Regions from separate parts of the Pseudoalteromonas sp. NSLLW218 genome, predicted to be linked through region 2. Evidence: predicted binding sites of a transcription regulator. Region 2 holds the regulator's gene; the other holds the start of a gene.
What was found. Region 2 encodes sigma-54, which starts transcription at its own class of promoters, with help from an activator protein. Its sites were predicted from a motif close to GTTGGCACGNNNNTNGNNT; they were not measured.
Positions count from the first base shown of each region.

Region 1 (4,666 bases), 170 kb from region 2:
TAACCATGCTGCTACTGAGCACACATAAAATAGCGATTAAACGCAAGCGCATGTTAATTAACTCCTAGATTTTTTGTTATGGGAATTTTAATTGAAAACCGGCAACCATGTGGCTCGTTATGTTCAACAGTAAGTGTACCTCTTAGCTGTTCAACAGACTCTTTTACAATAGTTAAGCCCAGCCCACTGCCTTGCAGCGTAACATTTTTACTGTGTTTACCTTGATAAAATGCGCTGAAAATTTGAGTTTTTTCTTGCTCTTTAATACCGCACCCTCTATCGAGCACAGCGATACAAAGTTGATTTTGCTCAAGCGCTAAATTAATAGTAACGCTTTGCTTATCTTCTGAAAATTTTAAGCCATTTGAGATAAGCTGAATTAAAATCATCTCAATAAGCTCACTAGGTAAAGCAAGCGGTTTATTTGGTAAGTCATTTTTCCATTGCAGAGTCTGTTCACGCGCACTTAAGCGATGCTCAAAATGGCTATTTATTTTATTAATAAGGAGGCTAAATTCAACTTCGCTTAGACTGTCTTTACTGGTACGAATCGCATTATAGCTCAATAAACTATCAATCATTGTGCGAAGGCGCACCATAGATTGACTAATCAGTTCAAGTACCGCTTTTTGCTCACCTGTAATTGGGCCTACTATTTCATCAGTTAGTAAGTCAGTGCCTTCGACCATTGAAGCTAACGGCGTTTTTAGCTCATGGGTAACATGGCGTAAAAAAGTATCTTTTTGCTGCTCAAGCATATGTAGTTGCTCTTGCACCCACTGAAGCTTTTCTCCTAGCTCAACTAGCTCAGCGGAACCTTTAACTGATATTTTTTGCTGCCAATGTCCCTGTCCTAACTTATCAATAACCGTGGTTAACCCTTTTAGTCGCCCACTTATGCGCCATAAAAAACCACCACCTACAATTAAAGTAAGTGGAATAAGTGCCACCAGCCAGTTTATAAATGAGGCTTGCAGGCTTGTCAGCTCATTTTGGTTATTGGTAATTTGCGCTTCGTTTTTATCACGTAACCATAAAGTAAGTTCAGCGACTAAATCGCTCACTGGCACAAACAACTCAGCTTGTTGTTGTTTTTGCTCAACCAATTCAACATGCGCGGTTTGTAAGGTGGTATATAAGCGTTGCCATTGGTGGGTATAATCTTTATTCATGTTTACAAATTTAAGCTCATCAATGCTTTGCAGGGATGATTGCCATTTATCAACAATGAGTTTGTCGAGCGATTCACTTTTTAATACCCAGTTTTGCCTAGTGGCCCGCTCAAGACTGTTGAGTTCTTGTTTTAGAGTATTAAACGATTTAGTAACTTGGTAATTGTTACTCACAAGACTTTGAGTAATAGCTAATTGTTTGTTAAGCGCATTTAAAAATACAATCACCACTATAGAAAGCGGGAGCAACGAAAGCAGCATACTCATTGCAAATTGCCCGATTAAATTAGGCCGCCAGTTAAGCATTGCTTGGTATTTTTTAGCTATAGTTACTGGCATTTCGTTTAGTCCTTTTAAATTAAGCGTTCTATTATTAAGTGCTTACCTTATACACTAGCTGAACCAGCAATTATATTTAATACGATTAACAGCCAGTGCTACAAAAACAATGTGTCGCCAAACAGAGACAGTGTAAGTCATTGATTTTAAAAGCATCTCTTTAATCTCGCTACATAGTGTTGCAAAAGACATACAAAAATTACAATAAACCCCGTAAAAAATTCTCACTCTCCTCAAGTTAAAACGCTAAGCATTTGAAAATTAATAATAATTATTATTGGCATCATTTTTGTAATGCTGTTACTAACTTTAATCAATAAGGAAATAATTATGAACAAACGCATTTTAGTAGTTTCATCATTACTAGCTTTAGGCTTTTTAGGCGCTAACGCACACGCAATGGACGTTCACGCGACTTTTAACGAGCTTGATAAAGACAGTAACGGTACATTAAGTGAAGCCGAAGCAGGTGAAGATGCCGTTTTACATGAGAATTTTTCTCAAATTGATACCAATCAAGATGGGCAATTGTCGCTAGATGAATTCAAAAAATTTATTCAATAAACTCATTTAATAAGGAACGTGATTATGAAACAACTTATAGCCGCTTTTTCATTAATGTTTTTAGCAATTAGTGCCACTGTAATTGCATCCCCAACAAACGTGCGCTTTGCTCATTTAGATAAAGATATGGATGGACAAATATCAATTGTAGAAGCAAAGGAAGACAAAGAAGTAATGAGACAATTTGCCGACTTAGATGAAGACGGTGATGAAAAAGTCTCAAAAAAAGAATTTGAAAGCTTTAAACCTTAATCAGCAATTACTGATTAAGGTTTACTTAAGCTTGTTACAGGTAAACTGAGCTTAAAAGCATTTGCCATAATCCCTGAGGGAGTGTGTAAAAGGATTTAATGTTGGGAGTTAAATTACGGCAAGTGCTTTTTCCTTTTTACTTTGTTTTAGTCACGAACTTTTAATACATCTTTTGGAAGGAACACCATGAAGATACTTCCCCTTGTTATAAGCATTTTAATGCTATTAAGTTTTGATGCCGCGGCACTTGATGTAAAGCAACGCTTTGATCACCTAGATAGCGACAAAAGTGGCTATTTAACACACGACGAACTTGATCCCCAACCACAACTTTTAAACACCTTTGTAAAATGGGACAAAAACCAAGATAACCAAATTTCGCTAGTCGAATTTAAAAGTTATCTAACTAACAACCTTTACTAAGTGATTTGTATGAAAAGTATTAGCTATATAACGCTGCTGGCGTTTAGTATTTTTAGCACATTTAGTTTTGCCGCAAGTAACGATATTGCAAAGCAATTTAAAAAGCTAGATAGGAACAAAGATGGTTTCTTATCACGTTCAGAAACCGCTATAGATCCGGCTTTGTGGTCACGATTCTCAAGCTACGATAGTGATAAAGATGGCAAGTTAGCACTAAATGAATATGGCTTATATGCAAGTAAGTAGTTTTATAGCTAGGTAAACAAGCACCTAGCTTATTATATTTATATCTATTAATTACGTTCAGGCTTTATTTTTAGAACAATGCGCCAAATACTCTGCATCAGTAGGTTTTGGGCTCACCATAAAATCCATTTTGAGATAAGTTAGAATAGGTTGCTTACTCGTATTTTCAGTTGTCGCTTTCCAGCGCCATAAACCCACAGCAGCAGCTGCATTATTATCAAACACACCCTCAGGGTAGGATGCAATAACCTTATACCCTTGGGCTTCACCTTGTGAATTAATTAACATAGCAAGCTCAACACAACCTGAAATACTTTTCTTTGCAGCTTCTATCGGATATCGCGGCTCTACTCTTTTAGCAACATCCCAGTATTCACCTGCCTTACTTCGCAGTTCAGGACTCGATAAATCAATAAAACTCGGCATTTCATCGTTTACTTGTTGATCAGACGTTGAGCCACAGGCTGTTAGCATCATGCTCAACGGGAGTAATAAATAGAGAGCTTTCACAGTATTTCCTTATTCTTGATGCTTATTTAGTTATTTGTAATATCCGTATTAAACTCATACCCATCAGATTTTATAAAGGTTCGATCTAAAACGTTACACACACTTAAAGTAACTTTAGAGTGAGGTAAATAAGTACTTTGTTCAAACCTTATAATCTTTCCCGTTACTTGAAATGTTTCATCAGTAGGAGGTTTTTTTAATTTTACCTGTTACTTGAAATGTTTCGCCAGCCGGACAATTTTTTAAATATTTTTTACCTACTGGTATTGAATCAATCATAAAATCAATTCTGATATGAGTAAGTACAGGTTGTTTAGCTACATTTACGTTAGTAGGTAGCCAGGCCCATGTATTTAAAGATTGCGCTGCGGCTTCATCAAATAACCCCTTAGGGTATGAAGAAGTTACTTTATATCCTTGCGCTTTACCCTCAGAATTAATAATAGTCATGAGTTCTACACAACCAGCAAGACCTTTTTTTGCAGCAGCTATTGGATATCGTGGTTCTGTTCTTGTGGAAATATTCCAATAGTCTTTCACCCTGTCGCGCAGCTCAACACTTGATAAATCTATATAATCGCGTATTTCAGCATTTGATACATCAGTATGGTTTAGCTTTTCTACACTTTTATCTGCAGTAGGTATCGATCCACATGCCGCAAGTAATGAAGTTAATGGGAGTAATAAATAGAGGGCTTTCATAGCGTTTCCTTATGCTTTATTGATTGTTTTACATACTAAACAATCACATCAATTACCTATTTTGTAAACAGTTAATATAGAGAAAAGCCTTAAAATGAGGTCTATCAATTCATTGGTATTATAAAATCAAGTTTGTTAATGTAAGTAAATTAACAATAAAAATTAAGTAACTATGCCACTCAAAAAAATAATCAAACCACTCATACTAGCCAGCCTTTGCGCTAGTTCTAGTTACACTCTCGCACAAACAAAAGTAATTTATAACGCCAATGGTTATACCCCTTTATACAAAGGTGAAGTACAGCAGTTTTCTACCCTCGTTATTAAAAATGGCAAGGTAGTTAAGCTCGGTAGCGAAACACTTAAAGATAGCTACCCAGATGCCAAGCTAATTGACGCGCACGGTAATACCTTATTACCTGGCTTAATTGATGCTCATGGGCACGTTATTGGCCTAG
Region 1 is NZ_JADYWO010000001.1:443,795-448,460, reverse strand. Features, by position in the region: gene I6E80_RS02045 (hypothetical protein) at 1-52, opposite strand, end outside; gene I6E80_RS02040 (sensor histidine kinase KdpD) at 54-1,511, opposite strand; gene I6E80_RS02035 (EF-hand domain-containing protein) at 1,842-2,075, shown strand; gene I6E80_RS02030 (hypothetical protein) at 2,100-2,327, shown strand; gene I6E80_RS02025 (calcium dependent protein) at 2,514-2,750, shown strand; gene I6E80_RS02020 (calcium-binding protein) at 2,760-2,996, shown strand; gene I6E80_RS02015 (energy transducer TonB) at 3,054-3,506, opposite strand; gene I6E80_RS02010 (energy transducer TonB) at 3,687-4,208, opposite strand; gene I6E80_RS02005 (amidohydrolase) at 4,381-4,666, shown strand, end outside.
Region 1: a site for sigma-54 is predicted at 1,788-1,806, ahead of I6E80_RS02035 (EF-hand domain-containing protein). Genes of this name have one in related genera too.

Region 2 (4,666 bases):
ATTCTTGCTCATTAAAACGTTGTGCTATTAACTCTCCAACAGCATGTAAAGCTTGCTCAGAATCCGGGCCTTTGCATACAACTTTTACTTCTTTGCCTTGGCTACTTTCAAGTAACATTAGTGCAAGTACGCTATCGCCCGCGGCTTCTTTATCATCTTGAAATAATGTGATTGTCGCATCAAATTGTACTGCTAACTGCGCAAGCACAGTAGCTGCTCTAGCGTGTAAGCCTAATTTGTTTTTTATTAAAAAAGTGTCTTCACAGTGCATAACTTACTCTACCTAAGCTGAACAGGTGATTATTCAGCTCTATTATTTTTCTTGTTCACGATGGCGAATTTTTACATTGGGATGTGTCATTGCAAAACTTTCACCGATAGTTTGCGCTAAATATACAGAGCGATGTTGTCCGCCTGTACACCCAATAGCAATGGTTAAATAACTGCGGTTATTTCGCTCTAAGTGCGGTAACCACGTTTGTACAAATGTTTGAATTTGCCATGTGAATTTTTGTACTATGCTGTGATTGGCCAAATAATCTTTAACGGGTTGATCTAACCCATTTAAAGGTTTTAATTCAGGTTCCCAGTGTGGATTTGGTAAAAAACGCGCATCAAATACATAGTCTGCTTCTTTTGGTATACCGTGTTTAAAACCAAACGATTCAAACGTGACAATTAGTTGCTTATCTTTTTTACCTAAAATCTTTTCACGAATAGATTCAGCAAGCTGGTGAACGCTTAAATCAGTTGTGTCTATCATAAAGTCGGCGCGGGTGATTAATACATCAAGTAATTCTTTTTCTTTTTTGATGGCTAAATCAAGAGGCAGCGAGTCAATTGATAGTGGGTGTAACCTGCGTGTTTCTGAAAAGCGTTTTATCAACGTTTGATCGTCGCTATCTAAATAAAATAACGTAGGATTTGCAAAGCCTGGTAAGTATTCAAGAATATCGTTAAATTCATCTTGCTCTTTAGGGATGTTTCGCACATCAATGCTAACAGCAATTTTATCGTAGCTATCAGACACACTGCGAACTAATGAAGGAAGCAAGTTAACTGGAATATTATCTACGCAATAATAGCCTAAATCTTCTACAACGCGTAAAGCAACCGACTTTCCAGAACCAGAACGGCCGCTTATGATAATTAACTCCATTTAACACCCTTTATAAAACTATGATTGATCGACAATAACTTGGTAAAGCTCAGCATCTGATTTTGCACAGCGTAACTGTTTACAAAAATCTTTGTTGTTTAGTTTATCAGCAATGGTTGCGAGAGTCTTTAAGTGCTGTTGGTTATCGCCATCTGGTACGATGAGTGCGACAAAAATATCAACAGGACGATTATCTATTGCATCAAAATTTATTGGAGTTTCGCTAACGAGTACTAAAGCTAAAGGCTCTTCTGCACCGCTCATTCGACCATGAGGAATGGCAATGCCACGGCCAATACCTGTACTACCCAGTTTCTCTCTACTCATTAAAGCAGTAAGGATATCCTGTTGCGGTAAATACGGAAGTTTGTCGTGAGCAAGTTCGCTAATGAACTCTAAAATCCTTTTTTTGCTATTAAAAAGGACCGCAGCTTTGCTGCAGTCCTGGCATATAAGTGAGCTTAATTTCATCATATTAGTGTCGAGCAAGCTTCTCTTTGTGTTTAATCACTTGTCGATCGAGCTTGTCGATCAACGAGTCAATGGCGGCATACATATCTTGATGTTCCGTAGATGCAAATAGCTCAGCACCACTTACATGTATTGTGGCTTCTGCTTTTTGATTTAATTTTTCTACATCGAGAATGACATGAACATTATTAATATGATCAGAGTGTCTTTCTAGCTTCGCAAATTTGGTATTAATATAGTCTCTTAGTGAATCGGTTAATTCTACGTGACGACCAGTTAAGTTTAGTTGCATAAGCATTACCCTCTTTTTTTTGCGTCTTAGATCAAGCTTTTACGTTGATTTGACGGTGGAATAGCCAGAGATTCGCGGTATTTTGCGATTGTACGTCTTGCTACTTTAATTCCTTGCTCAGCCAATATATCCGCTATTTTACTATCACTCAATGGTTTTGCTGAGTTTTCTGCAGCGATTAATTTGCGGATAAGTGCACGAATTGCTGTAGATGAACATTCACCACCGTTTTCGGTGCTTACATGGCTTGAGAAAAAGTATTTAAGCTCAAATATACCACGGGGTGTATGCATATACTTTTGAGTTGTTACGCGCGAAATTGTTGATTCGTGCATTTCTACCATTTCAGCAACATCATTTAAAACCATCGGTTTCATTGCTTCAGGGCCGTGTTCAAAAAAGCCTTGTTGTTGCTTAACAATACAATTAGTTACTTTTAATAGCGTGTCGTTTCTACTTTCTAAGCTTTTAATAAACCATTTAGCTTCTTGTAAATGCGAGCGAATAAACTGGCTGTCACCACTGGATTTTACAGTGCGAGACATTGCAGCGTATTGGCTATTAACACGAATTTTAGGCATGCTATCTGGGTTTAACTCAACAACCCAGCGGCCTTTAATTTTTTTAACTGACACGTCTGGAATAACATACTCAGATTCTTCTCTTACAATAGTATCTGCTGGCTTAGGACTAAGAGTATGGATTAATGTCATTACTTCTTTAAGCTCTTCTTCTTTGAGCTTGGTTTTCTTCATTAATGTACGATAGTCACGAGCAGCTAATAAATCAATATGCTCGGTTAAAATCATTTTTGTTTCATTAATGTAAGGTGTTTCTTTATCAAACTGGTTAAGCTGAATACACAAACACTCTTGTAAACTACGTGCAGCAATACCAACAGGATCAAACAGTTGGATGCGCTTTAATACAGCTTCAATTTCATCAAGTTCGACTTCGTTATCATCTTCGTTTTCTTGATTAAAGCTTTCTAAAATCTCTTCGCAGCTTAGTGTTAAAATACCTGAATCATCAACTGCTTCTACGATGGCAATAGCAATAGCTTCGTCTGTAGGGCTAAATGGCGTTAATTGTAACTGCCACATTAAATACTCATGGAGCGTCTCTGTAGAGGCACCTTGATAAATTGATTCATCTTCAGGCATTGGACCCGATGATGCTGCAGGAGCGGCACTCATGTACTCATCCCAGCTAACATCCATAGCCATGTCGTCACTTAGCGTGTCTTTCGCAAGTGCTTCACCACTATCTTGTTCGTATTCGCTTGGAGCATCATCGGCAGATGCGCTAACAGTTATGTCATCGGTATCAGCTTTTTGCTCGTTTTTGCCAGCAGCATCTTCTGAGTAGTCTTGTTCTTCAACCTCTAATAGCGGGTTGCTGTCGAGAGCTTCTTGTATTTCTTGCTGGAGATCCAATGTACTGAGTTGCAACAAACGAATAGCTTGTTGCAGCTGTGGAGTCATTGTAAGTTGCTGGCCCATGCGCAGCTGTAGTGATTGCCTCATGTATCTCTAACAATCCTTTTATGTTGTTATAATTAATACTAGCAGATGCTTAAAGACATGGCGTAAATGTTACAGCCTAAATTGCTCGCCTAAGTAAACATCGCGTACTGTTTTATCATTTAATACGTGTTCTGGAGTACCTGATGCAATCAGCTCCCCATGAGAAACAATGTAGGCTTTTTCACAAACATCAAGGGTTTCTCTTACGTTATGGTCGGTAATTAATACTCCAATCCCACGATTTTTAAGATGTTCTATTATTTTCTTTATATCTAATACTGAAATTGGATCAACACCAGCGAACGGTTCATCCAGTAATATAAATTTAGGATCTGCTGCCAGCGCACGTGCTATTTCAACACGACGACGTTCGCCACCTGATAATGCCATACCTTGGCTATCACGAATGTGTTGTATGCTAAATTCATCTAACAATTTATCGAGAGTGTCTTCTCTAGCTTGTTTATTTAACTCTTTGCGCGTTTCTAAAATTGCCATTAAGTTTTGATAAACAGTTAGCTTTCTGAAAATTGAAGACTCTTGCGGTAAGTAGCCTATGCCTAATCTAGCACGACTATGCATAGGTAAAAGAGTAATATCGTTATCATCTATCGATATTTTACCTTTATCGCTGGGCACAAGACCTACAATCATATAAAACGTGGTTGTTTTGCCTGCGCCGTTAGGGCCAAGTAAGCCAACAATACTGCCAGCTTTTACTTCAAGGCCAACGTTTTTTACAACTTCACGGCCTTTATAGCTCTTTGCTAATAGTTCTGCTTTTAATGTGCTCATGGTTGACCTTTGTCGCTTTTTTTACTTTTTTTAGTTTCAATGGGTACTAAAATTGTATGAACGCGGTCAGTTGAGTTTTCATCTTTTTCGGCACTGATTAGCTGTTGCTCAATGTCGTAGGTAATGCTTTTAGCATTTATTTTTTGTCCTGCTTGCGATACCTGTGCATTACCAACAAGCGTTAAAAAACGCTTAGATACATCGTAACGTACTTCGTCAGCACTGGCGCTCATAGTCGTGCCGTCTGATTGCTTCTCTTCAAAGTGGGCAGGGCTACCAGTGGCAATTAATAATTGCTTATTATCACCAAGTTCATCGCGTTTATGTACTTCGAGACGGTCGGCTGTAATACGGCGGTTACCGTGAATAATTTCAACGTTTTTCTCAAAAATCCCGACATTAGCTTTTAATTGACCTTCTTGC
Region 2 is NZ_JADYWO010000001.1:273,866-278,531, forward strand. Features, by position in the region: gene I6E80_RS01170 (HPr family phosphocarrier protein) at 1-271, opposite strand, end outside; gene rapZ (RNase adapter RapZ) at 314-1,159, opposite strand; gene ptsN (PTS IIA-like nitrogen regulatory protein PtsN) at 1,178-1,630, opposite strand; gene hpf (ribosome hibernation promoting factor) at 1,635-1,922, opposite strand; gene I6E80_RS01190 (RNA polymerase factor sigma-54) at 1,949-3,448, opposite strand; gene lptB (LPS export ABC transporter ATP-binding protein) at 3,518-4,243, opposite strand; gene lptA (lipopolysaccharide transport periplasmic protein LptA) at 4,240-4,666, opposite strand, start outside.